Regions from separate parts of the Pseudomonas sp. R5-89-07 genome, predicted to be linked through region 1. Evidence: predicted binding sites of a transcription regulator. Region 1 holds the regulator's gene; each other region holds the start of a gene.
The links. The regulator sigma-54, encoded in region 1, starts transcription at its own class of promoters, with help from an activator protein. The targets are predictions, from matches to a motif close to ANTGGCATNNANNTTGCTNT.

Region 1 (10,420 bases):
TTCCGCAGGAGGCGTCGATCTTCCGCAAACTGTCGGTAGCCGACAACATCATGGCAATCCTCGAGACCCGCAAGGAACTCGACCGCGACGGCCGCCGCAAGGAACTGGAAAGCCTGCTTCAGGAATTCCACATCAACCACATTCGCGACAACCTCGGCATGAGCTTGTCCGGTGGTGAGCGTCGTCGTGTGGAGATTGCCCGCGCCCTGGCGACCGCGCCCAAGTTCATCCTGCTGGACGAACCGTTCGCCGGTGTCGACCCGATCTCGGTCGGCGACATCAAGCAAATCATCCATCACCTCAAGGCCAAGGGCATCGGTGTGTTGATCACCGACCACAACGTCCGCGAGACCTTGGATATCTGCGAAACCGCCTATATCGTCAACGACGGCCAGTTGATTGCCGAGGGCGATTCCGCCACCATCCTGGCCAACGAACTGGTCAAGGAAGTGTACCTGGGTCACGAGTTCCGCCTGTAAACACGGTGGTATCAGGCCATTCGCTGTTGAGCGCGCGAGTCAATAAAAACCTCAGTATTTTTATTGTTACCGCGCTCTAGGCAAAGCCCCCGATATCAGGCATATAATTTGCTTATGTTTGGCGCTCACGCGCCCTGTCGTGGATGGCGCATTGCGCCGGCGAATAAGGTGTTAAGCCCCTGCCATGAAACCATCGCTAGTCCTGAGAATGGGCCAGCAGCTGACGATGACACCGCAGCTGCAACAGGCCATCCGCCTGCTCCAATTGTCGACCCTGGACCTGCAACAGGAAATCCAGGAGGCCCTGGAGTCCAATCCGATGCTCGAACGCCAGGAAGAAGGCGACGACTTCGACAATACCGACCCGTTGGCCGACAACATCGAGCAAAAGCCCAATCCCGATGTACAGGAACCGTCCTACCAGGAAACCGCCCCCACGGTGGATAACCTTGAGGACGGCGAATGGAACGAACGCATTCCCAACGAGCTTCCCGTGGACACCGCATGGGAAGACGTCTACCAGACCAGCGCCAGCAGCCTGCCCAGCAATGATGATGACGAGTGGGACTTCACCACCCGTACGTCTGTCGGCGAGAGCCTGCAGAGCCATTTGCTGTGGCAACTGAACCTGGCGCCGATGTCGGACACCGATCGCCTGATCGCCGTCACCCTGATCGACTGCATCAATAACCAGGGCTACCTGGACGAAACGCTCGAGGAAATTCTTGAAGCCTTCGACCCGGAACTGGATATTGAACTGGACGAGATCGAAGCCGTCTTGCACCGGATCCAGCAATTCGAGCCCGCCGGTATCGGCGCGCGCACGCTCAGCGAGTGCCTGCTGCTGCAACTGCGCCAGCTCCCGGCCAAGACACCCTGGCTCGCTGAGGCCAAGCGCCTGGTCAGCGACTACATCGACCTGCTGGGCAGCCGCGACTACAGCCAGCTGATGCGTCGCATGAAGCTCAAGGAAGACGAACTGCGCCAGGTCATCGAGCTGGTGCAGAACCTCAACCCTCGCCCTGGCTCGCAGATCGAGTCCAGCGAAGCCGAATATGTCGTGCCCGACGTGATCGTGCGCAAGGACAACGAACGCTGGCTGGTGGAACTGAACCAGGAATCGGTGCCGCGCCTGCGCGTCAACCCGCAATACGCCGGCTTCGTGCGGCGCGCCGACACCAGCGCCGACAACACCTTCATGCGCAACCAGTTGCAGGAAGCGCGCTGGTTCATCAAGAGCCTGCAAAGCCGCAACGAAACCCTGATGAAAGTGGCGACCCAGATCGTCGAGCATCAACGCGGCTTCCTGGAATACGGCGACGAAGCGATGAAGCCCCTGGTACTGCACGACATCGCTGAGGCGGTCGGCATGCATGAATCGACGATTTCACGGGTGACCACGCAAAAATTCATGCATACCCCACGGGGTATTTATGAGCTGAAATACTTTTTCTCAAGCCACGTAAGCACCTCCGAAGGCGGCGAATGCTCGTCCACGGCGATCCGCGCGATCATCAAAAAACTGGTTGCCGCGGAAAATCAGAAAAAGCCGTTGAGTGACAGCAAGATCGCTGGTTTACTGGAGGCACAAGGCATTCAGGTCGCCCGTCGAACCGTCGCCAAGTACCGCGAGTCTCTCGGGATCGCGCCTTCCAGCGAGCGAAAGCGTTTGATGTGACGGGCGGGCCACAGCGTTCCAGTGGCAGGCGTTTTGCCTGCCGCTTTATGCACTGGCAACGAAGGAGAAGCTGTATGCAAGTCAACATCAGTGGACACCAGCTGGAAGTCACCAAGCCCCTGCGTGAGTACACCGAGAGCAAGCTGAACAAGCTTGCGGGGCATTTTGACAAGATCACCAACGTGCAGGTCATCATGGAGGTCGACAAGCTCAAGCAGAAAATCGAGGCCACCCTGCACGTACCGAATGCCAAGCTCGTCGCCAATGCGGAACATGAAGACATGTACGCGGCGATCGACTCGCTCTACGACAAGCTCGACCGCCAACTCATAAAGCATAAGGAAAAGAATCTGCACCTGATGCAAGGTACAGGTCGTTAACTCTCCCCCCATGATCCGACTTGAAACCATCCTGACCCCCGGCCGTTCCCTCGTGAACGTGCCGGGCGGCAGCAAGAAAAAAGCCCTCGAACAAATTGCCAACCTGATCAGTAGCCAAGTGCCTGAACTGGAGATGCAAGATGTCTTCGAGGCCCTGATTGCCCGTGAAAAACTCGGCTCGACCGGTTTTGGCAACGGCATCGCCATCCCCCACTGTCGTCTCAAAGGCTGCGAAACACCCGTCAGCGCCCTGCTGCACCTGGATCACCCCATCGATTTCGACGCCATCGACGGCGCCCCGGTCGACCTGCTGTTCGTTCTGCTGGTCCCGCAAGCCGCCACCGATGCGCACCTGGAGCTGCTCCGGCAGATCGCCAGCATGCTCGACCGCAAGGAAGTACGCGAAAAACTGCGCAGTGCCAGCAGTAATGAGGCCCTGTATCAGGTCGTCCTGGATGAACAAAGCGGGCAATAATCATGCGTTTGATCATCGTCAGCGGCCGCTCCGGCTCGGGCAAGAGCACTGCGCTCAACGTTCTTGAGGACAGCGGCTTCTACTGTATCGACAACCTGCCCGCCGGGCTGCTGCCGGAATTGGCGGAACGCGCACTGATCCATACCGAACTGGCGCAACCGCTGGTCGCTGTGTCGATCGACGCCCGCAACCTGCCCAGCCACCTCTCGCGGTTCCCCGAACTGCTTGAGGAAGTGCGTGCCAAGCATATTCATTGCGACGTGCTGTACCTGGATGCCGACGAAGAAACCCTGCTCAAGCGTTTCTCTGAAACCCGTCGACGCCATCCGCTCAGCAGCGCCAACCGCTCCCTGGCGGAAGCCATCGAGGACGAGACCAAACTGCTGGGGCCGATCATCGACCTGGCCGATCTGAAGATCAACACCACCAACCTGAACCTCTACCAGCTGCGCGACGCCATCAAGCTCCGATTGCTCAACCAGCCGGAGCCTGGCACTGCGTTTCTGGTCGAGTCGTTTGGTTTCAAGCGTGGCATGCCGGTGGATGCCGACCTGGTATTTGACGTGCGCTGCCTGCCCAATCCTTATTGGAAGCCGGAATTGCGCGATCAGTCTGGGCTCGACCAGCCGGTAATCGACTACCTGGCCGCGCAGGCGGATGTGGAAGAGATGTTCCAGGATATCTCCAGTTACCTGCTCAAATGGTTACCGCGCTTTGCCGCAAGCAATCGTGCCTATGTCACCATTGCCATCGGCTGCACCGGTGGTCACCACCGCTCCGTCTACCTGACGGAACGACTCGGCCAGGTACTGCAACAAACCCTCAAGAACGTCCAGGTTCGCCACCGCGACCTTAGCTGAAAGGAACACTTGCGCGATGCCCGCTCTGGAAATTGAAATCATCAACAAGCTGGGCTTGCATGCCCGTGCATCAGCCAAATTTGTCGGCGTCGCCGGGAAGTTCCCCTGCCAGATTCGCGCCGGGCGCACTCCAGAGTCGATGGTCGACGGCAAAAGCATCATGGCAATGATGATGCTCGCCGCAGGCAAAGGCACCAAAATCCACCTGAAAACCGAGGGTGAGCAGGAGCAGGAAGCGATGGACGCATTGGTGGCGTTGATCAATAACTACTTTGATGAAGGCGAATAACCTGTCTCTGTAGGCTTAAGCCTTACCCCAACGCCGTGTCCATCACCATCATCAAGCAAAACCCGATGCACAACCCCAGGCTGGCAAGCTTATCGTGACCGTTTCGGCGTGACTCGGGGATGACCTCATGGGTCACCACCAACAGCATTGCGCCAGCCGCCAGCGCCAGCCCCAGGGGCAGCAGCACTTCGGCAAGGCTCACCAACCACGCGCACAGCACGGCAAAGACGGGCTCTACCAAACCCGATGCGGCACCGATCAGAAACGCCCTGATCCGCGACATCCCCGCCCCCGCCAATACCAGCGCAATCACCAGGCCTTCCGGTACATCCTGCAGGGCGATGCCCATGGCGAGGCTGTCGGCATCCGCCATGCCGCCGCCAGCAGAGACGCCTACGGCCATGCCTTCAGGTATGTTGTGGGCAATGATGGCAAACACGAACAGCCAGATGCGCGGCGGGATAACCGGTTTATCCGGCGTGCCCACCAGCATTTCCGGGCTGGCGCCGGAGACCTTGCGGTCCACCAGATACAGCCCGAAGGCACCCAGCATGATGCCGAAGCTGATCAAGCCGCCCGCGCCCCAGGGCGAGAGCCCCAGGTTTTCAGCGGCGGCGATACCCGGCACCACCAGCGAAAAGGCGGTCGCCGCCAGCATGACCCCCGCGCCAAAACCCAGCAAGGTATCGCTCAACGCCGCCGGCATCCGGCGAATCACCAGCACCGGCACTGCTCCCAGCGCCGTGCCGAGTGCGCAGATCGCCCCGCCCTGCAGCGCGCGCAAGATGCGTGGTTCCAGGTCGAGCCAGGCCAGCCCATGGGCCACCAGCAATGCCGTACCGACTAATACAAGCAGGGAGCCAAACGCGTAGCGAAATAATCGCACGCTGCTAATCGCCAGTGTTTCAGTGCCCATAATCGGCCTTAGATCTTGTTATAGGTTGAATGTCAGGCCAAGGCAGCCTGGTAGCGTGCGGCAACCTCCGGCCAATTGATGACGCTATAGAATGCATTGATGTACTCCGGTCGTCGGTTTTGGTACAGCAGGTAGTAGGCATGCTCCCAGACATCCAGACCGAGGATCGGCGTGTTACCGCTCATCAGCGGGCTGTCCTGGTTGCCGCTGCTTTCCACCACCAAGGTTTTTTGCGGGGTGACACTCAACCAGGCCCAGCCGCTACCGAAACGGGTCAACGCCGCCTTGGTAAAAGCCTCCTTGAAGCTGTCGAAGCCACCCAACTGCTCGTCGATAGCTTTGCCCAGCACCCCCTCGGGCTTGCCGCCACCTGTCGGCGTCATGACCGCCCAGAACAACGAGTGGTTGGCATGACCGCCTCCTTGGTTGACCACAGCAGCGCGTAATTGCTCCGGTAATTTTTCAACGCTGGAAACCAACTTCTCCACCGGCCAGCCCGCGTACTCGGTGCCCTCGACCGCCGCATTAAGATTATTGATGTAGGTCTGGTGGTGTTTGGTGTAGTGGATTTCCATGGTTTGCGCATCAATATGGGGTTCAAGCGCATCGTAGGCATAAGGCAAAGCCGGCAAGGTGTAGGTCATATCAATGTGCTCCATAGTGAGAGGTGGCCGGTTGCGTCGCGGCAGCGCCCAGCAGGCGATGGGTGCGCGGGTATTCGCCGTGATCACTGATGAAATTCAACAGCTCGATATAGGTTTTGCTGCTCTGGCGCAACGCTGCCTCGCGCAACTTCGAACTGAGGCGGGGGTCCTGCATGGTTTGCAGCAGGCGCTGGTGAATGGCGCAGAGGTATTCCGCGCTTTCTTCAGGCTGGTTGAGGCGCAGGTGCAGGTCTGCCAGGTTGTGATGGGAAATGACGCAAGCCGCCACTGCTTCGTCGGCGTCCACCCAGCGTTCGAACAACACCTGGGCCAGGGCCAGCGCTTGCAAGTAGGCCTCGCGGGCATCAACCAACTCGCCCGCCATAAAGCAGCGATTGGCCCGTTCGATCGTGCGTTTCCAGTGCTCCATAGTGAGCCTCCAAAGCAGGGTCGGGATTACACGCCGCCCGCCGTGAGCTTTTCCGGGTCCAGCAGGACTTCCAGTTGGCTACGCGGCAGGTCGGTGTGTTCAAGGGCGACATCGATGACCGGGCGACCCTGCTGATACGCCTGCTTGGCGATTTCGGCGGCCTTTTGGTAACCAATGATCGGATTAAGGGCAGTGACCAGAATCGGGTTGCGCGACAGCGCCTCCTTGAGCTTGGCTTCATTCACCTTGAAGGTGGCGATGGCCTTGTCCGCCAGCAGGCGACTGGAATTGGCCAGCAATTGAAGGCTGCTGAGCAGGTTCTGGGCGATGATCGGCAGCATCACGTTCAGCTCGAAGTTGCCAGATTGACCGGCAACGGTGATCACCGTGTCATTGCCGATGACCTGCGCGGCAACCATGGCCGTCGCTTCCGGGATCACCGGGTTGACCTTGCCAGGCATGATCGAAGAGCCCGGCTGCAGGCCTTCCAGCTCGATTTCACCGAGGCCGGCCAACGGGCCGGAATTCATCCAGCGCAAGTCGTTGGCGATCTTCATCAGCGATACTGCGGTCGCTTTCAACTGACCGGAGACGGCGACGGCGGTGTCCTGGGAGCCGATCAACGCAAACAGGTTCTTGCCCGGCGTGAACTTCACTTGGGTCAGCTGGCTCAAGTGCTGGCTGAAACGTGTAGAGAATTCAGGGTGTGCGTTGATGCCGGTGCCTACCGCCGTGCCGCCCTGAGCCAGCGCCTGCAGCGCCGGTAACAGGTCTTGCAGGTGGCCGACATTGGCCTTGAGCTGCTGTGCCCAGCCATTGAGCACCTGGCTCATGCGTACCGGCATGGCATCCATCAAGTGAGTGCGGCCGGTCTTGATGAACGGGTGAACCGCTTCGGCCTTTTGCTCGATCACCTGCACCAGGTGCAGCAAGGCCGGCAGTGTTTGCTCGTGCAGCACCAGCGCCGCGCTGACGTGAATGGTGGTCGGGATGATGTCGTTGCTGCTTTGCCCACAGTTGACGTGGTCGTTGGGGTTCACCACCTCGCCCAGCAAACGGCTGGCCAGGGTCGCAATCACTTCGTTGGCGTTCATGTTGGAGCTGGTGCCGGAGCCGGTCTGGAAGATATCCACCGGGAAGTGCTGCATATAGTCGCCTTCCAGCAAGCCTTGGGCGGCATCGACAATCGCCTTGCCCTGCCCTTCGCTGATCTGCTTGAGGTCGACGTTGGCCCTGGCAGCAGCGGCCTTGGCCAGAACGAGCGCGCGGATAAACTGCGCCGGCATGCGCTGATGGCTGATAGGAAAGTTATTGACCGCGCGTTGGGTCTGCGCACCGTACAAGGCCTCGGCGGGCACTTGCAGTTCGCCCATGCTGTCGCGTTCGATACGACTATTACTCATCGTTAGATCCTTGCACCAAGTCGGAGTGAGAGAGGGATGGCAGCAGTTGGCAGGTTGCCAATTGCCAGGCAAAGGCCTGCCAGCGCTTGAGGCGGCAGGCGCACTGGGAGAGTTTTTCCAGATCACGCAGTGGGCGCCAAGCCTGGTCCAGGCACAGGGAGCGCCAATGCCAGGGCAGCGCGATATCGTTGGCGGTATCGATGAGCAGGCGAAATGACGTTTCGGCGATGGTCCATGGATGGGTGGCGGTGCAACACGCCAGGTAGCGCCCCTCACTGAGGTAATGTTCGATCAGGCGAGGTTCATTAGGATCGAGCCCGCAACGGATCTGACGACTCATCCACCGCCAACTTTCCAGGTACGGGTCCTCATGCAAGACAGAACTCATGATCCACACTCATTCAGTAATGATATTCATTATTAAATGATATTAAGAATCAAACAAGGATGACTGATTCAATCCTCTCTATCGGAGCCACAAAAAAAGGCGCGCCATCATTCATATGGCGCGCCTTTTTTTGGTGAAGCGTTGCGGGTCAGCTACCGGCGACCGTCATCCGTTCGATCAACACGGAGCCCGTGCGAATATTGCTGCGCAGCTCAAGATCGTTACCCACCGCAACGATCTGTTTGAACATATCGCGCATGTTGCCGGCGATGGTTACTTCCTGGACAGCAAACTGGATCTCACCGTTTTCCACCCAGAATCCTGCCGCACCGCGGGAATAGTCACCGGTCACCATGTTCAGGCCGTGGCCCATCAACTCGGTCACTAGCAGGCCGCGTCCCATGCGGCGCAGCAGCGCCGCCTGGTCGTCATCGCCATGGGTCACGAACAGGTTGTGAACGCCGCCGGAGTTGGCGGTGCTGGGCAAGCCAAGCTTGCGACCGGCGTAAGTGCCCAGCACATAAGACACCAACTCGCCCTTCTCGACGAACGGTTTGGCATACGTGGCCAGGCCATCGCCGTCGAACGAGGCGCTGCCCATGGCGCGCATGAGGTGCGGACGCTCATCGATGGTCAGCCACTCAGGGAAGAGCTTCTGGCCGATCGCGCCTTCCAGGAATGACGATTTGCGGTACAGGTTGCCACCGGAAATCGCCCCGAGAAAACTGCCGAACAAGCCACCGGCCAGTTCAGCGGAAAACAGTACCGGCACTTCGCACGTGGGCACCGGGCGTGCGCCCAAACGGCTGGCTGCACGCTGCGCAGCCCGTTGGCCAATGCTCACCGGGTCTGCCAGCAACTCGCCTTGGCGGTTCACGTCGTACCAGTAGTCACGCTGCATCTGGCCGTTGGCTTCGGCGATCATGACGCAACTGAGGCTGTGACGCGTGGAAGCGTAGCCACCGATAAAACCATGGCTGTTACCGTAGACACGGCAACCCTGGTGGGTACTCAACGTGGTGCCATCGGCGTTCTTGATGCGAGGATCGGCGTCGAATGCCGCGGCTTCGCAGGTCAACGCCTGCTCGATGGCTTGCTCGGGCGTGATGTCCCAGGCGTGAAACAGGTCAAAATCCTGCAGATCCTTGGCCATCAGTGCTTTGTCGGCCAAGCCTGAGCTTTCATCCTCGGAGGTGTGCTTGGCAATGGCCAACGCGGCGGCGACGGTCTCGCGAATCGCTTCAGAGCCACTGGCCGAGGTACTGGCCGAACCTTTGCGCTGGCCCACATACAAGGTAATACCAAACCCCTGGTCGCGATTGAATTCTACGGTTTCCACTTCCCGCTGACGCACCGAAGTCGACAGCCCCTGCTCCAGCGACACCGCGACTTCACAGGCGCTGGCCCCCTGGCGCTTGGCCTCGGCAAGGATCTGCTCGACTTGTTCCTGCAGTGCCGGTAACGCTTGTGGACCGACGCTTTGGGCTGCACTCATGGTTTTCTCCACTCAAATTCTGCTCTCGGTTAAGGCCATCGAGCGACCGGGCCGGACAAGCGGCCCCCGACTGGTTATCATGGCGGCGTTTCTTTGCGGACTGCCACCATGGTTGATTCTTACGACGACTCCCTCGATGGGGAGAAAAGCAAAACCCAGGTCAAACGTGAGCTGCATGCTCTGGTTGACCTTGGCGAGCGTCTTACAACGCTCAAAAAGGACTTGATTGCCAAACTGCCACTGACCGACGAAATGCGTCGGGCCTTGGCCGATGCGCCTAAGCACACCGCGAATATCGCGCGCAAACGGCACATCATGTTTATCGGCAAGCTGATGCGCGATCAGGACACTGACGCCATTCTGGCCCTGCTCGATCAAACCGATGCCTCCACTCGCCAGTACAACGAGCGCTTCCATAACCTGGAGCGCTGGCGTGACCGCCTGATCTCGGGCGATGACGCCGTGCTGGAAAAATTCGTATTGGACTACCCGGATGCGGACCGCCAGCAATTGCGCTCCCTGATCCGTCAGGCCCAACACGAACAGGCGCATAACAAGGCGCCGGCCACCAGCCGTAAAATCTTCAAATACATCCGTGAGCTGGACGAGACTCAACGCGGTCTGCGCTGATCCTCTTCCCCGGGTGGCGACCTTCGCCACCCGAAGCTTGCGGGCTTAAGACCCGGTGCCACCCACGGTGATCGCATCGATCTTCAACGTCGGTTGGCCCACGCCCACCGGCACCGACTGTCCATCCTTCCCGCACGTCCCCACGCCGCTGTCCAGCGACAGGTCGTTGCCAACCATCGACACCTTGCTCATGGCCTCCGGCCCATTGCCAATCAACGTCGCACCCTTGACCGGCGCGGTAATCTTGCCGTCTTCGATCAAGTACGCCTCGCTGGTGGAGAACACGAATTTGCCGCTGGTGATATCCACCTGCCCGCCGCCGAGGTTGGCGCAGTAGATGCCGCGCTTCACCG
Region 2 (10,420 bases), 1.3 Mb from region 1:
CGGTGCGTGCTGGATGCTGCATGATCATCACTCTCGAAAATTCAGGAGGAGGGAAAGGGTTGATTCTCGGCGCTTTACGCGTATTGCACAAAAGGATAAATGCGATCATCTGCATGATTAAAACTCATGCCTGGTCTGTTCTGGTAGGGTCTGCTGATAGCACTGTCGGAGCTTTCAGAATGTCTCGTCGTCTTCCGCCGCTTTACGCCTTGCGGGCATTCGAGGCCGCGTCCCGTCACCACTCCTTCACCCGCGCGGCAGAGGAGTTGTCGATTACCCAGAGTGCGGTCAGCCGGCATATTCGTACCCTCGAGGAGCATTTCGCCTGCCGTCTTTTCCAGCGCAGCGGCCGCACCTTGCAGCTCACCGAAGCGGCGCGTTTGCTATTACCCGGCGTACGCGAAGGTTTCGCTGCCCTGGAGCGCGCCTGCCATACCCTGAATGCCGAAGACGACATCTTGCGCATGAAAGCGCCGTCCACCCTGACCATGCGCTGGCTGCTGGCGCGGTTGAGTCGCTTTAGGGCCTTGCAGCCGGGCAACGAGGTGCAGCTCACCAGTGCGTGGATGAGCATCGATGAGGTGGACTTCAACCAGGAACCATTCGATTGCGCGGTATTGCTCAGCAACGGGCACTTCCCAGCGGATTGGGAGGCCAGTTACCTGTTTCCCGAAATGCTCATTCCGGTTGGCGCGCCCAACCTGCTGGATGACGGCCCGTGGGAGGTGGCGCGGTTGGCAACGGCGGAGCTGCTGCATCCGACGCCGGATCGCCGCGACTGGCGTTACTGGCTGGAGCGCATGGGGCTGGCGTCCCGCGTTTCGCTCAAGGGTGGGCAGGTGTTCGACACGCTCGAGTTGGGCATGATCGCTGCCGCGCGGGGTTATGGGGTGTCCATGGGCGACCTGCTGATGGTGGCCGAGGACGTCGCCCAGAAACGCCTGAGCCTACCCTGGCCAACGGCCGTCGCCAGCGGCGAAAGTTATTACCTGGTTTGGCCGAAAACCCGCCCCGGTGGTGAGCGTTTGCGGCGCTTGGCGGAATTTCTTCAGGGTGAGGTGCAAGCGATGGTTTTGCCTGCTGTGGCACGCCTCGAATGAAGGGTTTGGTGTGTGTGATGCAATCGTTTGCGTGATACCCCTGCGAATCGCTCAAGTATTGCGAAACCGCGCCGAAGTAAGGTGTTGGAACCCTCGTGCACAAACGTTTCCCATTAGATAATTCGCCGAGCAGCGCTAAGAGATCAGGATGATCCTGGCCTCGGCTCAGGAGCTGTCATGTCTCAACCTCGCGCTCGGATCGCTTCGCAGTTAGGCCTCGCATTGGCCGTAATTCTGGCTGTCGTTATCAGCGGCAGTACCGTCTTCGCTCTACGCTCCCTCGACACCGCCAACCTCGCCACTCGCGAGGAACACCTGGCCAGCGAGGCGCGCCTGCTTGCCGACCAACTCAATACTTTCCACAGCACCTTGCGCGAGAGCACCCAGCGTTTGAGCGGGCTGTTTGAGAAGCGCTTTGGCGCCGGCTTGAGCGTGCGCCCGGAGCAGCCAGTCGCCGTGGCCGGTGTGCAGACCCCAAGCCTCTACCTGGGCAGCGAGTTGCTGAACAACAACTTCAGTGAAGTGGATGAATTCAAGGCCATGTCCGGCGGTGTGGCCACGGTATTCGTGCGCAGCGGCGATGACTTTGTTCGCATCAGCACCTCCCTGACCAAGCAGGACGGTAACCGCGCCATCGGCACCGTGCTCGATCGCCAGGGCCCGGCCTACCAGCGTGTGTTTGGCGGGCAGGCCTACATCGGTCGGGCCGTGTTGTTCGACCGCTCCTATATGACCCAGTACAGCCCGGTGCGTGATGCCAGCGGCAAAGTCATCGCAGTGTTGTTCATCGGTTTCGACTACACCGACGAACAGAAAGCCCAGTTCGACAACCTCAAGCGCTTCCGTATCGGCCAGACCGGCTCCCTTTCGCTGCTGGATGAACAGAAGCACTGGCTGGTGCCGCCGGCCGGTGTACAAGCCCTGGACCAAGCCATTCCAGTAATGCTCGACCTGGCGAAGAAGCCGGGTGTAGGCCGCTTCTGGAGCGACGAGAACGAAGATTTCTACAGCGTCTCGGTACCGTTCGAAGGCGGCCCCTGGGCGGTAGTGGCGAGCATGCCCAAGGCTGAAATTCGTGCGGTGACCTGGGACGTCGGCCTGCGCCTGGTGATCGGCAGCGTGCTGGCCATGCTGTTGGCGGTGGGCGCCACGGTGTGGCTGTTGCGCAGCAAGCTCGCGCCATTGAGTGACCTGGTGCGCCAAGCCGAAGCGCTCGGTGCGGGCGACCTGAGCGCGCGCCTCAACGTTTCCAGCCATGACGAAATCGGCCAGTTGGCGCGCAGCTTCAACCAGATGGGCGAAGCGCTGTCGACCATGGTTTCGCACATTCGCAAGGCAGCTGAAGAGGTCAACAGCCGTGCCCAGGCGTTGTCCGGTTTGTCTGGCGGTGCCTATGAAGGCATGGAGCAGCAGTCCGGTGAGATCACCAGCATGGCGGGCGCGGTGGAAGAATTCAGCGCCACCTCCCTGAATATCGCCGACAACATGGGCAGCACCGAGCGTCTGGCCCAGGAAAATGCCCAGCAGACCCGTATCGGGCGTGCCTCGATGCAAGAGGCGTCGTCGTCCCTGGAACATATCGCCACCGCCCTGAACAGCACCGCCACGGTGATCAACACCTTGGGCCAGCGTTCCCAGGAGATCGGCGGCATCGTCGGCGTGATTACGTCTATCGCGGAACAGACCAACCTGCTGGCTTTGAACGCGGCCATCGAAGCCGCCCGTGCCGGCGAGCAAGGCCGTGGTTTTGCCGTGGTCGCCGACGAAGTGCGCAACCTGGCCTCGCGCACTCGCCAGGCCACCGATGAAATTTCCGGCATGATCCAGAGCATCCAGCAGGAAACCGGGAATGCCATCAGCACCATGGAGCACGGTAATGTGCTGATGCAGGAAGGCCTGTCGCGCAACGCCGACGTGGCCTCGGCCCTGGCGCGCATCGACGAGCAAAGCCGTTCGGCCGGCCAGCAGTTCGCCGCAATCACCACGGCCACGCAAGAGCAGAGCAGCACCGCGACCTTGCTCAGCAGCAACCTGCAGAGTATTGCGCTGGCTAACAGCGAGCAGCGTGAAGTGGTGTCGAACCTGGCGATCACCGCCAAGGAGCTGGAGACTTTGGCGGCGGGCTTGCGGCATGAAGTGGACCGGTTCCGCTAAGCCACCGCATTCCGAATATAGGGGCGCACGGCTCAATTGATCGCCGCCGGACGGTACTGCAAGGCCTCTTGCAGATGGTGGCGAGCGATTGCTTCTGTTTGTTCGAGGTCCGCCAAAGTGCGCGCCACCTTGAGCAGCCTATGAGCCGCGCGCAGCGACAGTGTCAGTCGCTCACATGCACTTTCCAGCCAGCCTTCATCGACCTTTGCCAGCGTGCAGTACTCGCGCAGCCCCGGCAGATCGAGGAACGCATTGGCGCAGCCCTGGCGTCGTTGCTGGCGCTCCCGTGCGTCGGCAACCAGGGCGGCGGTTTTCGCAGTGTTGTCGCCGGTCTGTTGGGCCGGGCTCAGTGCCGTGGCCTCCCGCGCCACGGTCAGGTGCAAATCGATGCGGTCCAATAGCGGCCCCGAGAGCTTGTTGCGGTAGCGTTGAATCTGTTCCGGCGTGCACCGACAACGGCCGCTGGGTTCGCCCATATAACCGCAAGGGCAGGGGTTCATCGCCGCGACCAGTTGGAAGCGCGCCGGGAAACTCACCCGGTCCCGCGCGCGGGAAATCACAATATGTCCCGACTCGAGCGGCTCGCGCAGTACCTCCAGGACTTTGCGGTCGAACTCCGGCAACTCGTCCAGGAACAACACGCCGTGATGGGCCAGGGTGATTTCCCCCGGTTGCGGCTTCGATCCTCCGCCGACCAGCGCGGGGCCGGACGCCGAGTGGTGCGGCTGGCGGAACGGCCGGTGCGGCCAATGACTTAGCGGGGCCAGGCTGACCACGGATTGAATCGCCGCGACTTCCAGTGCTTCCTGCTCGCTGAGCGGTGGCAGCAAGCCCGGCAGGCGGCTGGCGAGCAAGGTCTTGCCGGTGCCGGGCGGCCCGCTGAATAACAGGTTATGCGCCCCCGCCGCGGCGATCAGCAAGGCACGCTTGGCGGCCAACTGGCCCTGTACTTCATTGAGGTCCGGGTAAGGCTTATTCAAATACAGCAAGCCGTCGGACTTGTAGGGCTCGATCGGTACATGCCCATTCAAGTGCGCCACCACCTGCAGCAAGTGATCTACCGCAATCACCTTCAACCCTGACGCCAGGCAAGCTTCCTCAGCGTTCGCCCTGGGCACTATCAGGGTGCGCCCGGCCTTGCGCGCCGCCAGCGCGGCCGGCAACACGCCTTTCACCGCGCGTACCTCGCCGGACAGCGCCAACTCTCCCAGGCACTCGACGTCATCGAGCATCAATGCCGGCACCTGCATGCTGGCCGCCAGGATCCCCAGGGCAATCGCCAGGTCAAACCGCCCGCCGTCCTTGGGCAGGTCGGCGGGCGCGAGGTTGAGCGTGATGCGCCGCGCTGGGTATTGCAGGGCCGAGTTGAGAATGGCGCTGCGAACGCGGTCCTTGCTTTCCTTGACCGCGGTTTCCGGCAAACCCACCAGGGTCAGGGATGGCAAGCCATTGGCCATATGCACTTCGACGGTAACGACGGGAGCTTCAACGCCGATCTGGGCGCGGCTGTGGACGATGGCGAGGGACATGCTCGATCCTTGAAATGGAGGCCGCTTCCTGCGGGTTATTCAAGGGTAGACGAGGGTGAGAAAAGCAAAGCGGGGGAGGTTTTACAGAACGTATCCAGACAACGACGCAGGACAACTGTGGAGAAAAACCCGCTAATGCCAGGCCGTTAAGGCGAACACCGTACCTGTGGCGAGGGAGCTTGCTCCCGCTGGGTCGCGAAGCGGCCCCAGACAATGGGACTGCTGCGCAGTCCAGCGGGAGCAAGCTCCCTCGCCACAGGTGATTTCACGCTTCTGCGGGGTAGCCCCTTCACTGATTGCGTTTATTCGGCGGAAGGTGGCGTCATCCGCGCTTCCAGTTCCGCGACCTTCGCCTCCAGGCTCTCAAGCCGCGCACGCGTGCGGGCCAACACCACCATCTGGCTGTCGAACTCTTCACGGCTCACCAGGTCGAGCTTGCTGAAGCCACTTTGCAGCAGTGCCTTGAACTGGCTTTCGATTTCATTGCGGGGCAGCGGGGTGTCGCCGCTGAACAGGCGAGAGGCGTGGCCGCTCAGGGCGTCGAGGAAGTCTTTGGGCGCGAGCATGGGAAATATTCCGGAAAACAGTTGGCCGGCAGTGTATCACGCAGCGTCTATAGTCTTTTCACGGCTGATGCGCACGCTTTTCGCGCACGAGGAAGGGCGGTCGCGCACTGTTTTAATGCGCATCGCGATTGGCGGAACGCCCCGCAGGTGGGCACGAGTGGGCAATGGACTGATTTCAGTGATTTTTACGGAGCTGGCAAGGTTTCTGCTTAGACGAACATGACCCATGCACTGATGCAGTCGCTGTGACGAATGCAGTGCGCCGATGGATCAGGGGTACAGGTTTTTCGTCACCAGTGGTTCGCTGGCGTCGCCGCGGTAAATGCCGAGGCGACGATGCGTTACAAAGCCAGGCACTGCGCTTAGACTTGAGACGGGTTTGTTTTCCTGGGGCAAGTCCACCAATTCGGGAGAGAGTTTTCATGAAGCTAGTCACTGCCATCATCAAGCCGTTCAAGTTGGACGACGTACGCGAGTCACTGTCCGAGATCGGCGTGCAGGGCATTACCGTTACTGAGGTCAAGGGCTTCGGTCGGCAGAAGGGTCATACCGAGCTGTATCGCGGCGCGGAATACGTAGTCGATTTCCTGCCGAAGGTGAAGATTGATGTCGCCATTGACGACAAGGATCTTGACCGGGTTATCGAAGCGATAACCAAGGCCGCCAACACCGGCAAGATCGGTGACGGCAAGATCTTCGTGGTCAATCTGGAACAGGCTATTCGCATCCGTACCGGCGAAACCGATACCGACGCAATCTAAGCCGCCAAACCCCAACGCCCCAGGAGAAAACACTATGACTCTGCGTAAATTCGCAGGGCTCGGAGCCCTGTTGTCCATCGTAATGCCAAGCCTTGCAATGGCGGCAGATGAAGTGGCGGCTCCAGTCCTCAATTCCGGCGACACCGCCTGGATGCTGACCGCCACCGCACTGGTGCTGTTCATGACCATCCCTGGCCTGGCGCTGTTCTACGGCGGCATGGTCCGTTCCAAGAATATTCTGTCGGTGATGATGCAATGCTTTGCCATCACTGGCCTGATCAGCATTCTGTGGGTCATCTACGGTTACAGCATTGCGTTCGATACCACCGGTATGGAGCAGGGCGTCGTCAACTTCAACTCCTTCTTCGGCGGCATGGGCAAGGCGTTCCTGGCAGGGGTCACTCCAGCCAGCATCACCGGGCCGGCGGCGCTGTTCCCGGAAGCGGTGTTCATCACCTTCCAGATGACCTTCGCCATCATCACGCCGGCGCTGATCGTCGGTGCCTTCGCCGAGCGCATGAAGTTCTCCGCGATGCTGATTTTCATGGGCATCTGGTTCACCCTGGTCTATGCGCCGATTGCGCACATGGTCTGGAGCGGCAACGGCGGCCTGATGTGGGACTGGGGCGTGCTGGACTTTGCCGGTGGCACCGTGGTGCACATCAACGCCGGTGTGGCTGGCCTGGTAGCGTGCCTCGTGCTCGGCAAGCGTAAAGGCTTCCCGACCACCCCGATGGCCCCGCATAACCTGGGTTACACCTTGATCGGCGCGGCCATGCTGTGGATCGGCTGGTTCGGCTTCAACGCCGGCTCCGCTGCTGCGGCCAACGGCACGGCCGGCATGGCGATGCTGGTTACCCAGATCGCTACCGCCGCCGCTGCGCTGGGCTGGATGTTTGCCGAGTGGATCACCCACGGTAAGCCGAGCGCACTGGGCATCGCCTCGGGTGTGGTGGCCGGCCTGGTTGCAATCACACCGGCTGCTGGCACCGTCGGCCCGATGGGCGCGCTGGTGATCGGCCTGGCGGCGGGCGTGGTGTGCTTCTTCTGCGCCACGACCCTCAAGCGCAAGCTGGGCTACGACGACTCCCTGGACGCCTTCGGCGTGCACGGTATCGGCGGTATCCTCGGCGCGATCCTGACCGGCGTGTTCGCAGCTCCGTCGATGGGTGGCTTCAACGCCGCTACCACCGACATCGCTGCCCAGGTGTGGATCCAGTGCAAAGGCGTCGGCTTCACCGTGATCTACACGGCGATCGTCACCTACGTTATCCTCAAGGTGCTGGACATGGTCATGGGCCTGCGCGTCACCGAAGAGGAAGAGGCGGTCGGCCTCGACCTGGCGCAACACAACGAGCGCGGCTACAACTTGTAAGTACGCGAAAAAAAGATGCCCGGCTTGCCGGGCATTTTTTTGCCTGGCGTTTGTCTTTGGCTATAAGTGGTATGGGTTTTTCGTCGACTTTGTGATGGGATCCACACCGCACTTTTGGGGGTGCGAATGTCTTACAGGCATGTAGGCGTATTCGGCACTTTGTTTTTTTCCAGAGCGCGCTAGAATGCGCGCCGATGGGCGGAGAACTGTATGTGGCAACAGACCCTGATAACCCTGCGGGCCAAGCCCCGGGGCTTTCACTTGGTGACCGATGAGTTGCTTGCCGGCTTGCCTGAATTGAAGGCGTGTCGCGTGGGCCTGTTGCATCTGTGGCTGCAGCACACCTCGGCCTCGTTGACGGTCAACGAGAATGCCGATCCGGCAGTTCGCCGGGACTTCGAGCGTTTTTTCAACGTGCTGGTGCCGCAAGGCCAGGCAGGGTTCGAACACAACGACGAAGGTCCGGATGATCTGCCGGCGCACTTCAAGGCCAGTCTCCTGGGCTGCCAGTTGAGTTTGCCGGTGAAGGCCGGCCGCTTGGCGATGGGGACCTGGCAAGGTGTTTATCTGGGCGAGCACCGTGATCACGGCGGTGCTCGTAAAGTCCTCGCCACCTTGCATGGTGAAGGGGCATAAGCCACTGGAGATCCAGTGGACGTTGATTTTTTTCCAGCGACCTCGACAGAGGGTGAAGCTGGGCTATAACTAATCTGCTTTTCGCAAGTCATGAGGTAGAACATGAGCGACGATGATCTGGAAAACGACGACCTTGAAGTAGGTGACGAAGACGACACTGAGGAAAGTCTTGAAGTGGCGGCTGATGACGTTGCTGAAGACCTTGATGACAGTGCTGGCGATGATGCCGCGCCCAAAGCCAAAGGCAAGGCCAAGGCTGCTGTTTCGGTAGACGAGCTGCCTAGCGTTGAAGCCAAGAACAAAGAGCGCGATGCCCTGGCCCGCGCGATGGAAGAGTTCCTCGCCAAAGGCGGCAAAGTGGTCGAAGTCGAGCCCAACGTGGTTGCTGATCCACCGAAGAAACCGGATAACAAGTACGGCAGCCGTCCTATCTGAGGCAGCCACCTGCTTGCTGAAAGAGCCCGCCGTCGCTGCGGGTTTTTTCATGGCTGCTATTTATGAGCTTGGGGCAATTCAATGTGGGAGGGGGCTTGCCCCCGATGGCGGTGGGTCAGCCAGTCCATCTGGTGACTGGTACACCGCTATCGGGGGCAAGCCCCCTCCCACATTTGGCCATCGGTGTTACTGCCAGCGGCGAAGTAACTCCGGCAACTCCGTCAGGCTGCGAATCTGCGCATCCGGGAGTTTTTCCCCTTCCCACACCTTGCCTGTCGGGTTGAACCACACCGCCCGCAGCCCCGCCTGTTGAGCCCCGGCGATGTCATCACCTGGATGATCGCCAACATGCACCGCCGCCCCGGCCTCCACACCGCCGCGCTGCAACGCCTCTTGAAACAATCGCGCATCCGGCTTGGCGATGCCGATATCTTCGGCACGCAAGGCAAAGTGAAAGTAGTCCGCCAGGCCCACACGTTGCACATCGGCATTGCCATTGGTGATCACCCCCAGCAGGAAGTGCTGGCGCAGCGCTTTGAGCATTGGCTCGGCTTCGGGGAAGACGGTGAGCTGGTGCCGCGCATGAATGAACGCTTCAAAACACACGTCGGCCATTTCCGTGGCCTCAGGTTGTGGATAACCGGCCTCCTCAAACGCATGCATTAACACCCGGTGGCGCAGGATACTGATGCGGTGTTTGAGTTCCGGGTGACGCTGCAGCACCTGTTGGCGCAGGCTGGCGAAATGTTCCAAGGGCAAGTCGCCGACCTTGGACGCGTTGAGCGCCAACCATTCGCGCATCGACGCTTCGGCGCTGATGATGACGGGTACGTTGTCCCAGAGCGTGTCGTCCAGGTCGAAGGTGATCAGCTTGATGCTCATGAGTCGTCGCCCTTGATGCGTTTGGCCCGTGGATGGGCGCTGTCGTACACCGTTGCCAGGTGCTGGAAGTCGAGGTGGGTATAGATTTGCGTGGTCTTGATATCGGAGTGGCCGAGCAGCTCCTGGACTGCGCGCAGGTCCTGGGACGATTCGAGCATATGGCTGGCAAAGGAGTGCCGGAGCATATGCGGGTGCAGGTTTTGTCCCAGTTCGCGCTCGCCGGCGGCCTTCACACGCAACTGAATGGCCCGTGGCCCCAGGCGTCGGCCTTGTTGGCTGATAAATACCGCATCGTCTTTCGGGTTGGCCAGCGCCCGTAATGGTAACCACAGCTGCAAGGCTTCGCGGGCTTTGCGGCCGACCGGCAGCACACGCGTCTTGCTGCCTTTACCCAGCACCTGCACCAGCCCATCCGCCAGGTCGAGTTGGTCGAGGTTCAGGCCGGTCAACTCTGACAAGCGCAGGCCCGAGGAATAGAACAGCTCGAGGATCGCCTGGTCGCGGTGTGCCAGGAAGTCATCCTCGACCGCGCCGTCCAGCAGTTGCAGGGCGCGGTCGGTGTCCAGGGTCTTTGGCAGGCGTCGCTCGCCTTTGGGCGGTGACAGGCCGTTGGCCGGGTCGTGATCGCACAAGCCTTCGCGGTTCAGGTAGTGATAGAGGCCGCGCACCGCCGACAGCAGGCGCGACAGGCTGCGCGAGGACTGGCCTTGCTGGTGCAGCCGTGCAACCAGGCTGCGCAGGCTCTGGATATCCAGGGTTTTCCAGCTGGCGACCTGCTGTTTTTCGCAATAGGCCAGGACCTTGTTCAAGTCCCGCCGGTAGGCCTCCAAGGTGTGAGGCGACACCTGGCGCTCGTTGCGCAGGTGAGCGCAGTAAGCGTCCAGTTGCCGTTCCATGGCTAGCGCACCGCGCGCAGGGCAGTGGTGTAGCGCGGCAAGACGCGGCCCAGCACTTCGGCGATGTAGGTCAGGAACAGTGTACC
Region 3 (10,420 bases), 2.6 Mb from region 1:
CTTGAGCAGGGCGCGCCCCTGAACGAAAAAACGGGCAGATCCCATCAGGATCTGCCCGTTTTTTTACATCCGCGTTCAAGGTTTATAGATCGTCATCCTTGTCGAAGCGTCGAGCTTCGCGCTGCAGTTGATACACAAAACGCTCCACTTGGCGCTGCACCAAGCCGCTCATGTTATGGAAGCGCACACCCGCGAAGGTGGTGTTGATCCTGTCTTCGAAATGCAGATAGCGCAGCTCGACAGCAGTGGTCATGCTGCCGAACGGCAGGGCGGCGATAAAGCGGTCATACACCTGGCCCAGTTGCAGGCGTTCGGAAATATCGCCCTCAAAGCGCAATTTGCACCCGGTGGCCGAGATGTCCAGCAGCTTGCCGCTGACCGGTGCCTTGAGCTTCTCGCCACCCAGTTCAATATTCACCAGCTGCGCCAGCTTAAGTGCAGCGCGGAATGCGTTACGACGCTGATGGTAGACCACCTCGCCGGGCATGCTCCCAGTGTAGATACGGTGGCCGTCTTTTTCGCTGATACTCAGCGTGCCATTACTGTCCCAGGCAACCCGTACGCCATCATGGAAACCCTCGATGCGGAAGGGTTCGCCATTTTCAAGATAACGTTCACCATCACGTGGGATCATCTCGTCCAGTGCCAGCGTTTTGCTGTCCCGATCGATGTCCACAAGATAGCTTTGGAAGCGTTGGCTGCGTTCGTGGAAAGTGATGATCAATGGATCATGGCTGTCCTGGAGCATTCGCAGAGTGCTGGCGATTTCCAAAGGCGTGGTAAGGACCTTCGGTGGCTGCGGTGCATCTTCCGCATTAGGGGCGTTGAACACGGTTGTTCCATCTCCAGGCAAAATACGACTACACGCAAGAACCGGCATTTTGCCAGTATGTAGCGCACCTTGGATAGGTCGCGCTGTAAACCGGCGTCAGGCTTGGCTGCGGGTGCTTGGCTTGACCAGGCGTGAAGTGGAACCTTGGGCGTTATAGAGGGCCGGGGGCTCACCGCCATGAAGAATACGCAACTGGTTGGCGGTGGTGGCTTGCTGAAGCTGGATCGACTGACCGTTGAGCAGGTTGGCTTCCTGGCACTGGGCGAGCAGTTGATTGAGCTCTTTGCTTTGCGCCAGCAACTGATCGCCGACCGAGGAGTGACTCGCCAGCTGCGCCAGGCCGTCGTGATCGGCGGGCAGGCCCAGGCTGGTCAGAATCTCGCTGCGTTTCTTGCCGTGCTGCTCGAGCAGCACAATCAGCGACTGTTTGCGCGCCAGTATTTCTTCGAGCAAAGGCATATCCCGGCCATACAGGGCCAGGGACTCTTCTTTAAGCAGCTCGAGCAACTGTTGCGTCGGCGCCAGATCATCAATGATCAGTTCAAGCAAATGTTCGTCGTGGTGCATGGCTGGCCTTGGGGTTTAAGCGTCCAGAAGCCCAGCGCAGGCCTTTGCCTAGCGCTCGGCTTCGAAGTTAAGCAGCTTGCTGGCTACGCGGTTGCTGTCGACTGTATACGTGCCATCGGCGATTGCCTGTTTCAATTCGGCCACGCGGGCTTTATTGACAATCGGTTGATCGCGCAGCGAGTCAGTGACCTTCTGCAACTGTTGAGCCTCATTACTCAGGTGTACCGATTCCCCACTCGGGCTCGCGCTTGCCTGCTCTGCCTTCACGGGCTGAGACTTGGCTTCTGCGCTTTCCTTGGCACCGTTGGTGCGCGTGGTGCCCGGTAAGGGCTGGGTGCTGTTCAAACGATTGAAATCAATGACCATGATAAAAAACCTCTGGGTATTTGGACGCTTGCCATGTTTTCGGCCATACCCGGACAAACTTTAGCCGCGAGTGACAATTAACTCGCAAGGCTCGGCATCCGGCCCACAGTGTAGGAAAAGCGGGCAATTGATTCCAGTCATCTATAGTGCCACCTCGACTTGGCCAGGCGCCGTAACCCGCGCCTTGATCACGCGGTTGGAGTTGAGGTTCTTCACTCTAATCTGTTCACTCATACTGCCATTGGACAGCGCTTCCCCCGGCATTTTTACATTCAGCCCGCCGCTGCTGGCGGAAATCACCACCTGGTCACCCTTGCGAATTACTTCGGCCTGCTCTAGATGAACCAGCGTGATCACTTGATCGGTGACCATTGGTCGGGTAAGCCGCTGCCCGATCGCCTGATCCAGCGAGGTGAGGTAACCCTGGTTGATCAAGCTGATATCCCGTTCACGCAACGCAACATCGTCATAGCCAATAATCCCGGTGCGCTTCAAGGGTCGCGCTACCACGACAACGTCGCGAAACAATTTGACCTGCGCCGGCACGAACACCGTCCACGGGGACGCGCCTTCGCAGCGTACTTTAACGGTTACGCGGCCGATGGGCTGGGCCGGGCTTTCCAGAGTGGCCGTCAATTCCTTGTCACACATAGGCATGCGCAGGCGCGGGTCCAGCGGGTTGACCTGGATCTCATAGCGTCCCGGCGTCTGTGTGGTCGCCAGATAATCTTCTACAGTGAATTCAAGAAAGCCTTGGGTGACGCCGATAAGGAGATCAGGCAGGGTGACGTTGTCGGCGCGAGTCGTGACGCCCACGCCCCAGACAAGCAGCGCCATCGCGGCGCAGAGCAGTCTGCGGTACTTTGGGCGGCAAGGGCGGCGGGAAACTGTCATTTTAATATCCATAGCCAATCAAATAGCAAAACTTAGCAAAGCTCGTGCCGTTTAGTGTTGGTACGCATCGTACCTCTGGGATTTAGGAGTCTGGGCATGGCAGGTGTAATGGATTCAGTAAACCAGCGCACACAGCTGGTAGGGCAGAATCGCCTGGAGTTGTTGCTTTTTCGCCTGGACGGCAAACAGCTGTACGGCATCAACGTGTTTAAAGTCCGCGAAGTGTTGCAGTGCCCCAAGCTGACGATCATGCCCAAATCCAGTCCGGTGGTGTGCGGCGTAGCCAATATCCGTGGCGCGACCATTCCGATTCTTGACTTGGCAATGGCCACTGGCTCCTCCGGTTTGCAGGACCGTCAGAGCCCGTTCGTCATCATCACCGAGTACAACACCAAGACCCAAGGGTTTCTGGTGCGCTCGGTGGAACGTATCGTCAATATGAACTGGGAAGAGATCCATCCGCCGCCCAAGGGCACCGGGCGCGATCACTACCTGACGGCTGTGACGCGAGTGGACAACCAACTGGTGGAAATCATCGACGTGGAGAAAATCCTCGCCGAAGTAGCGCCGACCTCGGAGACCATTTCCGTCGGCGTGGTGGATGCCGAAACGGCGCACAAGGCAGTGTCCCTGCGCGTGTTGACCGTGGACGACTCCTCCGTCGCTCGCAAGCAGGTTACGCGTTGCCTGCAAACCGTTGGTGTCGATGTGGTAGCCCTCAATGACGGGCGTCAAGCCCTGGATTACCTGCGCAAGTTGGTGGATGAAGGCAAGAAGCCGGAAGAAGAATTTTTGATGATGATTTCCGACATCGAGATGCCGGAAATGGATGGCTACACCCTCACGGCTGAGATACGCAGCGATCCACGCATGCAAAAATTACACATCATCCTGCATACTTCGTTGTCGGGGGTATTCAATCAGGCGATGGTCAAGAAGGTCGGTGCAGATGACTTCCTGGCTAAATTCCGCCCTGATGACCTCGCATCCCGGGTAGTCGACCGGATCAAGGCAGCAGATCACGGCTAGGGGGATTTTCCCCTGGCGGTCACACGATTTAAGAGGCGGTATCATTGTCTACGGGTAATTTGGATTTCGAACAGTTCCGGGTCTTCCTGGAAAAAGCCTGTGGCATATTGCTCGGTGAAAACAAGCAATACCTGGTATCCAGCCGTCTCAACAAGCTGATGGAACAGCAGGGCATCAAGTCCCTGGGTGAGTTGGTCCAGCGGATCCAGGGGCAGCCGCGCAGCGGGCTTAAAGAGATGGTGGTCGATGCCATGACCACCAACGAAACCCTGTGGTTTCGCGATACCTACCCTTTTGAGGTGCTCAAGAACAAAGTGCTGCCGGAAGCCATCAAGGCCAGCCCGGGCCAGCGCCTGCGTATCTGGTCGGCGGCGTGCTCGTCGGGACAGGAACCGTATTCGATCTCGATGTCCATCGACGAGTTCGAAAGGACCAACATGGGTCAGTTGAAGGCCGGCGCGCAGATTGTGGCGACGGACTTGTCCGGCACCATGCTCACCAATTGCAAGACCGGTGAGTACGACAGCCTGGCCCTGGGCCGTGGTTTGTCCCAGGAGCGCCTGCAACGCTACTTTGACCCGAAAGGGGCAGGGCGGTGGGCGATCAAGGCGCCGATCAAGAATCGCGTGGAGTTCCGCTCGTTCAACCTGCTCGACAGCTACGCCAGCCTGGGCAAGTTCGACATGGTGTTCTGCCGCAACGTGCTGATTTACTTCTCGGCTGAAGTGAAGAAAGACATCCTGTTGCGCATCCATGGCACGCTCAAGCGTGGCGGCTATCTGTTCCTCGGTGCTTCCGAAGCGCTGAACGGCCTGCCGGATCACTTCCAGATGGTGCAGTGCAGTCCTGGGATCATCTACCAGGCCAAATAAGCCGTAAAAGGTCAAAGTGTGGGAGGGGGCTTGCCCCCGATAGCGGTGGTTCAGTGAATGTATTTATCACTGATACACCGCTATCGGGGGCAAGCCCCCTCCCACATTTTTTGCCACGGCAAAGATGAAGAAAGCGGCAATTCCCCATTGCCGCTTTACTGGCGCCAGGCGGAAACGGCTTGCCGCTTTTCTGGCATTGCCGCAAGCCGGCCCCCCGCAAGCCCTCGATATACGGGGCTCCAAAAGATTGGCACGCACCTTGCTATAACCCTGTTAACGAACAGCAGGTCAGCCTAAAGGTTTCCGCCATGAGCATCAGCTTCGATAAAGCGCTCGGTATCCACGAACAAGCCCTGGGCTTCCGCGCCCAGCGTGCCGAAGTCCTGGCCAACAACATTGCCAACGCCGATACCCCGAACTACAAGGCTCGGGATCTGGACTTTTCCGCCGTGCTCGCCGCCCAGCAGGACAAGACCAAGAACGGCACCTTCGCCTTGAACATGACCAACAGCCGTCATATCGAAGCGCAAGGCCTGAGCAGTGGTGACGAGTCGCTGCTGTATCGCACGCCGATGCAGCCGTCGATCGACCAGAACACCGTTGACGCTCAGCTGGAACAATCGAACTACGCCGAAAACTCGGTGAATTTCCAGGCCAGCTTTACCCTACTCAACAGCAAATTCAAAGGGCTGATGTCAGCCCTGCGTGGAGAATAAGCCATGTCCCTGTCCAGTGTTTTCAATATTGCCGGCAGTGGCATGAGCGCGCAGACCACGCGTTTGAACACCGTCGCCAGTAACATCGCCAACGCCGAAACCGTGTCTTCGAGCATTGACCAGACTTACCGTGCCCGCCATCCAGTGTTCGCCACCATGTTCCAGGGCGGTCAGAGCGGCGGCAGTGATTCGCTGTTCCAGAACCAGGATGCCGCCGGCCAAGGCGTGCAGGTGCTGGGTGTGGTCGAGGACCAGAGCAACCTCGAAGCGCGCTACGAGCCCAACCATCCGGCGGCGAACGAAAAGGGTTATGTCTACTACCCCAACGTCAACGTGGTCGAGGAAATGGCCGACATGATCTCCGCCAGCCGCTCGTTCCAGACCAACGCGGAAATGATGAACACCGCCAAAACCATGATGCAGAAGGTCCTGACCCTGGGTCAGTGATAAGGGGCGCCAAATAATGGCCATCGTTGATACGTCGAACAATACGGCAGTCCAGGACCTGTTCAATTCCAAGGTCAAGGACGCTTCAAACAATGTGGCAAGTGTTTCCAACGCCGCCACCGGCAACCAGGCGTTAGGCAAGGACGCATTCCTGCAACTGCTGGTGACCCAGCTGAAAAACCAGAACCCATTGTCGCCACAGGACAACGGCGCGTTTGTGGCTCAGTTGGCGCAGTTCAGCAGCCTGGAAGGCATCAACACCCTGAACGACTCGGTGAATAACATCTCGAGCAACTTCAGCTCTTCGCAGGCACTGCAGGCTTCGTCGCTGGTGGGGCGTTCAATCATCACCCAGACCGACAAGGCGCTGGTCGATACCAGCAAGAGCATGACCGGTTCGGTGGCGGTGACGGCGGCGGCGGGCAACGTCTCGATCAAGATCACCGACAAAGACGGCAACGTGGTACGCACCCTTGATATGGGCGCCCAGAGCGCAGGTTCTTCGGACTTTATCTGGGATGGCAAGAACGACAAGGGTGAGGTCGCCCCAGCCGGCACCTACACCTTTGCGGCCTCCACCAAGAACGACAAGGGCGACGCGGTTGCCCTCGCTACTTCGCTGCCGGCAACGGTGACCAGCGTAACGCTGAGCAAGACCGGCGGCGAAATGCTGCTCAACCTTGCAGGCGGCATGGGCAGCGTCAAGCTGTCGCAAATTCAGACTATCGGTACATAGAGCCGGCTAACTACGGCAGAGGGAGAGAAACATGTCTTTTAATATCGGCCTTAGCGGCCTCTATGCGGCCAACAAACAACTGGACGTGACCGGCAACAACATCGCCAACGTCGCGACCACTGGCTTCAAGTCGTCTCGTGCGGAGTTCGCGGACATTTATGCGGCGTCCAAACTGGGCACCGGCCAGAACAGCATTGGCAATGGTGTGAATCTGGCGGCGGTGTCGCAACAGTTCACCCAGGGTGACGTCAACGGCAGCGGCGGTATCCTGGACATGGCGATCCAGGGCGGTGGCTTCTTTGTCCAGAAGGGCAGCGACGGTTCGCTGGAGTACACCCGCAGCGGTGCCTTCCGTGCCGACAAAGACGGCTACATCACCAACAACACGGGTACCTCGCGCCTGCAAGGTTACGCGGCGGATGATGACGGCAAGATTATCAAGGGCGGTCTCACCGACCTGCAACTGAACCTGACAAACCTGCCGCCCAAGGCGTCCACCAAGGTTGACTCTACCAGTAACCTGAACTCCTCGGAGCCGGTGATCGACCAGACGGCCAAACCGTTCGATCCTACCAAGACCGACACCTTCACCACTCAATACAGCACCACCTTGTATGACTCCCAGGGCAACGCGCACCCAATGGTGCAGTACCTGGTGAAAACCGATGGCAACAAGTGGAATGCCTATACCCTGATCGACGGTCGCAATCCTGATGGTTCTTCACCGACAGGCACCCCTTCGACCCCGCCTGTCGCCTCGACATTGACCTTCGATGGTGCCGGCAAGCTCACCAGCGTGGTCACCGGTGGCGTATCCGACAAGACGCTCACCGTGACAGGCTGGGTGCCGGGCACCGTGACCGATGGCGTGTGGAAGGCCAACGGCGCGAATGCCAACCCGACGGGGATTGCGGTCAACATGGCCAACATTACCCAATACAATTCGGCTACCTACCGTAACCCTCCGGTGACCGACGGCTATGCCACCGGCCAGATCACCGGCTTGAAGATCGACGGCAGCGGCGTGCTGTTCGCCACGTTCAGCAACCAGCAGAGCAAGGCCATCGGCCAGATTTCGCTGGCCAGCTTCAACAACGAACAGGGCCTGCAGCCCGCCGGCAGCACCACCTGGAAAGAGACCTTCGCTTCGGGCCAGCCGGGTTACGACACCCCACAAGCCGGCACCCTGGGTTCGATCGTGGCCAACTCCCTGGAGAACTCCAACGTCAACCTGACCAACGAGTTGGTGGACCTGATCAAGGCCCAGAGCAACTACCAGGCGAACGCCAAGACCATCTCCACCCAGAGCACCATCATGCAGACCATCATTCAGATGACGTGATGCGTTAGCGCTGCACACTAAGCCCCTCGCAAGAGGGGCTTTTTTGTGGGTGTAGGAAAGTTGCCCCAGGCACATCAGGTTACTCGTTAACTGCCAGGGGAAGGAACGCGGCATAACCGTCTTGCCACTGATCGGACCAGAACCTCAGAGGTTCGCCAATCATGGGGGCGGGGTATGTGGAGTTCAGGGGTTTTCACAGCCGATACTGGGCGTGCTGGATTTATGCCAGGCGTGACGCGGAATGAATCGATACCGGTCACGCCTGATGCCGACAAGGCTGCGGTCAAAACCTTGCTCAACGAGCTGCTTGAGGCAAAGCAGTCAGGCAAGACGCAAACGATTCAGGATACGCGCGACAAGTTGAATGCGCTGCGTGAGAAGTTGGGGGACGAGAAATTCAAGGAAATCCTCAACAAGCTAAGGGAAGAGGCTTCTGCACAATTCCTTGAGTTTCTGAAGCAGCTGTTGAAAGAGTGGTTTCCCGACGATGATGATATAGCTCCACCTGCCCCGCCCTCGCCGAGGGGGGGTGGCGGCGGCGGTAGGGTGACCCCATCAGATTTTGGCCCCCGCGAGTCCATGAGTAACAAGGAGACTACCGAAGGTTCGAAATATTTCCATTACAAACCTGACAACAGCAGTCCTGGGAAAAAGCCGGACAATATATGGAGCGGCTTCAGCCAGGGACCTGATGGCAATTGCGTCACCGTTTCTGCCATCAAAGCCGCAATGATGCGGTATGGCCAGAAACCTACGGATGTCTTCAAGAAGGTTAATGAAACAAGCACAGGCTATGACGTGACGATGCGAGATGGTTTCAAGCTGTCTTTAACCAAGGATGAATTGAGGCAAGCTGCTACGCATGCCCGTTTCAGGGGCGACGACCCAGCCATGATGACCGATGCCAACTTCATGTATGCCGCGAGTGCCAAGCGGGCACAGATGGAAAACAACGATGGCACGGCAGGGCGCAGTTTCATGGCAGCGATGAACAGCCTCAACGATGGAGAGTACTCTCGTGAAGGCCTGGATCGCTTGGGGCTGAGGGGGCTTTACAGGCCGGCGACGGATGCTGACTTGAGACGCAGCAAAGTCGGGACAGTGGAGTACGGCGGTCATTCGATGGCTGTGATCGACGGCCGCATCGAGTTGTGGGGGCAGCGTGGCGGCGTGCCTCGTTCGGGTATGGCAACCGTGTTGATCTAGCCACCGACTGCTTTTCTGTCAGGCAAAAGAAACCCCTGACATACCCAACTGCAGGCTGGGTCTGTCAGGGGTTCAGTTCCGGCTTATCAAGCCCGGAACCACCTCAGCTTATTGGCAAGCTTCGCAATCCGGCTCATCGATCGCACAAGCCTTCGGCACCGGTGCCGGGCCGGCTGGCGCAGCGAGTACCGAGTCATCACCGTGGTTGCCGCTTGAAACAGCGTTGAGCTTACCGGTGTTGATGGTCGACTTCTCGGTGCTGGTCGCGGCCAGGGCACGGAGGTAGTAAGTGGTTTTCAGGCCACGATACCAAGCCATGCGGTAGGTCACGTCGAGTTTCTTGCCCGAAGCGCCGGCGATGTAGAGGTTCAGGGACTGTGCCTGGTCGATCCACTTCTGACGACGGCTGGCGGCGTCAACGATCCACTTGGTGTCCACTTCGAACGCCGTCGCGTAGAGCTCTTTGAGTTCTTGCGGGATGCGCTCGATCTGCTGCACCGAACCGTCGTAGTACTTGAGGTCGTTGATCATCACCGAGTCCCACAGGCCGCGGGCTTTCAGGTCGCGAACCAGGTACGGGTTGATCACGGTGAATTCGCCCGACAGGTTCGATTTCACATACAGGTTCTGGTAAGTCGGTTCGATCGACTGCGATACGCCAGTGATGTTGGCGATGGTCGCGGTCGGTGCGATGGCCATGATGTTGGAGTTACGAATACCTTTCTGCACACGGGCACGTACCGGCGCCCAGTCCAGGCTTTCGTTCAGGTCAACGTCGATGTACTTCTGGCCACGGGCTTCGATCAGGATCTGTTGCGAGTCCAGCGGCAGGATGCCTTTGGACCACAGCGAACCCTGGAACGTCTCGTAGGCGCCGCGCTCGTCAGCCAGGTCGCAGGAAGCCTGGATCGCGTAGTAGCTGACCGCTTCCATGGACTTGTCGGCGAACTCGACGGCGGCATCGGAACCGTAAGGAATGTGCTGCAGGTACAGCGCGTCCTGGAAGCCCATGATGCCCAGGCCGACCGGACGGTGCTTGAAGTTGGAGTTTTGCGCCTGTGGCACCGAGTAGTAGTTGATGTCGATCACGTTATCGAGCATGCGTACGGCGGTGTTGACGGTGCGTTCCAGCTTCGCGGTGTCGAGCTTGCCGTTGACGATATGGTTCGGCAGGTTGATCGAGCCCAGGTTGCAAACGGCGATCTCGTCCTTGTTGGTGTTCAAGGTGATCTCGGTGCACAGGTTCGAGCTGTGGACCACGCCAACGTGCTGCTGCGGGCTGCGCAGGTTGCACGGGTCTTTGAAGGTCAGCCATGGGTGGCCGGTTTCAAACAGCATCGACAGCATTTTGCGCCACAGGTCTTTGGCCTGGATGGTCTTGAACAGCTTGATCTTGCCAGGGTACTGGGACAG

Region 2: glnK (P-II family nitrogen regulator) is a predicted target of sigma-54. The motif match lies at 5,542-5,561, and genes of this name have one in related genera.
Region 3: flgB (flagellar basal body rod protein FlgB) is a predicted target of sigma-54. The motif match lies at 4,807-4,826, and genes of this name have one in related genera.

The regions. Positions count from the first base shown of each region.
Region 1 covers NZ_CP027727.1:1,092,759-1,103,178, reverse strand. Annotated here, with positions in the region: gene lptB (LPS export ABC transporter ATP-binding protein) at 1-479, shown strand, start outside; gene C4J94_RS04945 (RNA polymerase factor sigma-54) at 664-2,157, shown strand; gene hpf (ribosome hibernation-promoting factor, HPF/YfiA family) at 2,232-2,537, shown strand; gene ptsN (PTS IIA-like nitrogen regulatory protein PtsN) at 2,548-3,012, shown strand; gene rapZ (RNase adapter RapZ) at 3,015-3,872, shown strand; gene C4J94_RS04925 (HPr family phosphocarrier protein) at 3,889-4,161, shown strand; gene C4J94_RS04920 (ZIP family metal transporter) at 4,184-5,077, opposite strand; gene C4J94_RS04915 (superoxide dismutase) at 5,110-5,721, opposite strand; gene C4J94_RS04910 (hypothetical protein) at 5,723-6,151, opposite strand; gene C4J94_RS04905 (lyase family protein) at 6,178-7,554, opposite strand; gene C4J94_RS04900 (FagA protein) at 7,547-7,942, opposite strand; gene pmbA (metalloprotease PmbA) at 8,091-9,437, opposite strand; gene yjgA (ribosome biogenesis factor YjgA) at 9,546-10,067, shown strand; gene tldD (metalloprotease TldD) at 10,113-10,420, opposite strand, start outside.
Region 2 covers NZ_CP027727.1:5,760,482-5,770,901, reverse strand. Annotated here, with positions in the region: gene C4J94_RS26535 (NorM family multidrug efflux MATE transporter) at 1-28, opposite strand, end outside; gene C4J94_RS26530 (LysR substrate-binding domain-containing protein) at 180-1,100, shown strand; gene C4J94_RS26525 (methyl-accepting chemotaxis protein) at 1,278-3,254, shown strand; gene C4J94_RS26520 (YifB family Mg chelatase-like AAA ATPase) at 3,287-4,783, opposite strand; partial or broken gene C4J94_RS28220 (N-acetyltransferase) at 4,948-5,043, shown strand; gene C4J94_RS26510 (accessory factor UbiK family protein) at 5,086-5,349, opposite strand; gene glnK (P-II family nitrogen regulator) at 5,772-6,110, shown strand; gene C4J94_RS26500 (ammonium transporter) at 6,145-7,485, shown strand; gene C4J94_RS26495 (secondary thiamine-phosphate synthase enzyme YjbQ) at 7,696-8,121, shown strand; gene sutA (transcriptional regulator SutA) at 8,224-8,556, shown strand; gene C4J94_RS26485 (HAD family hydrolase) at 8,743-9,438, opposite strand; gene xerC (tyrosine recombinase XerC) at 9,435-10,334, opposite strand; gene C4J94_RS26475 (DUF484 family protein) at 10,337-10,420, opposite strand, start outside.
Region 3 covers NZ_CP027727.1:4,517,468-4,527,887, reverse strand. Annotated here, with positions in the region: gene C4J94_RS20645 (MFS transporter) at 1-22, shown strand, start outside; gene C4J94_RS20640 (flagellar brake protein) at 83-832, opposite strand; gene C4J94_RS20635 (flagella synthesis protein FlgN) at 929-1,399, opposite strand; gene flgM (flagellar biosynthesis anti-sigma factor FlgM) at 1,448-1,765, opposite strand; gene flgA (flagellar basal body P-ring formation chaperone FlgA) at 1,907-2,671, opposite strand; gene C4J94_RS20620 (chemotaxis protein CheV) at 2,756-3,688, shown strand; gene cheR (protein-glutamate O-methyltransferase CheR) at 3,733-4,560, shown strand; gene flgB (flagellar basal body rod protein FlgB) at 4,869-5,276, shown strand; gene flgC (flagellar basal body rod protein FlgC) at 5,280-5,723, shown strand; gene flgD (flagellar hook assembly protein FlgD) at 5,740-6,459, shown strand; gene flgE (flagellar hook protein FlgE) at 6,491-7,801, shown strand; gene C4J94_RS20590 (hypothetical protein) at 8,024-9,007, shown strand; gene C4J94_RS20585 (ribonucleoside-diphosphate reductase subunit alpha) at 9,116-10,420, opposite strand, start outside.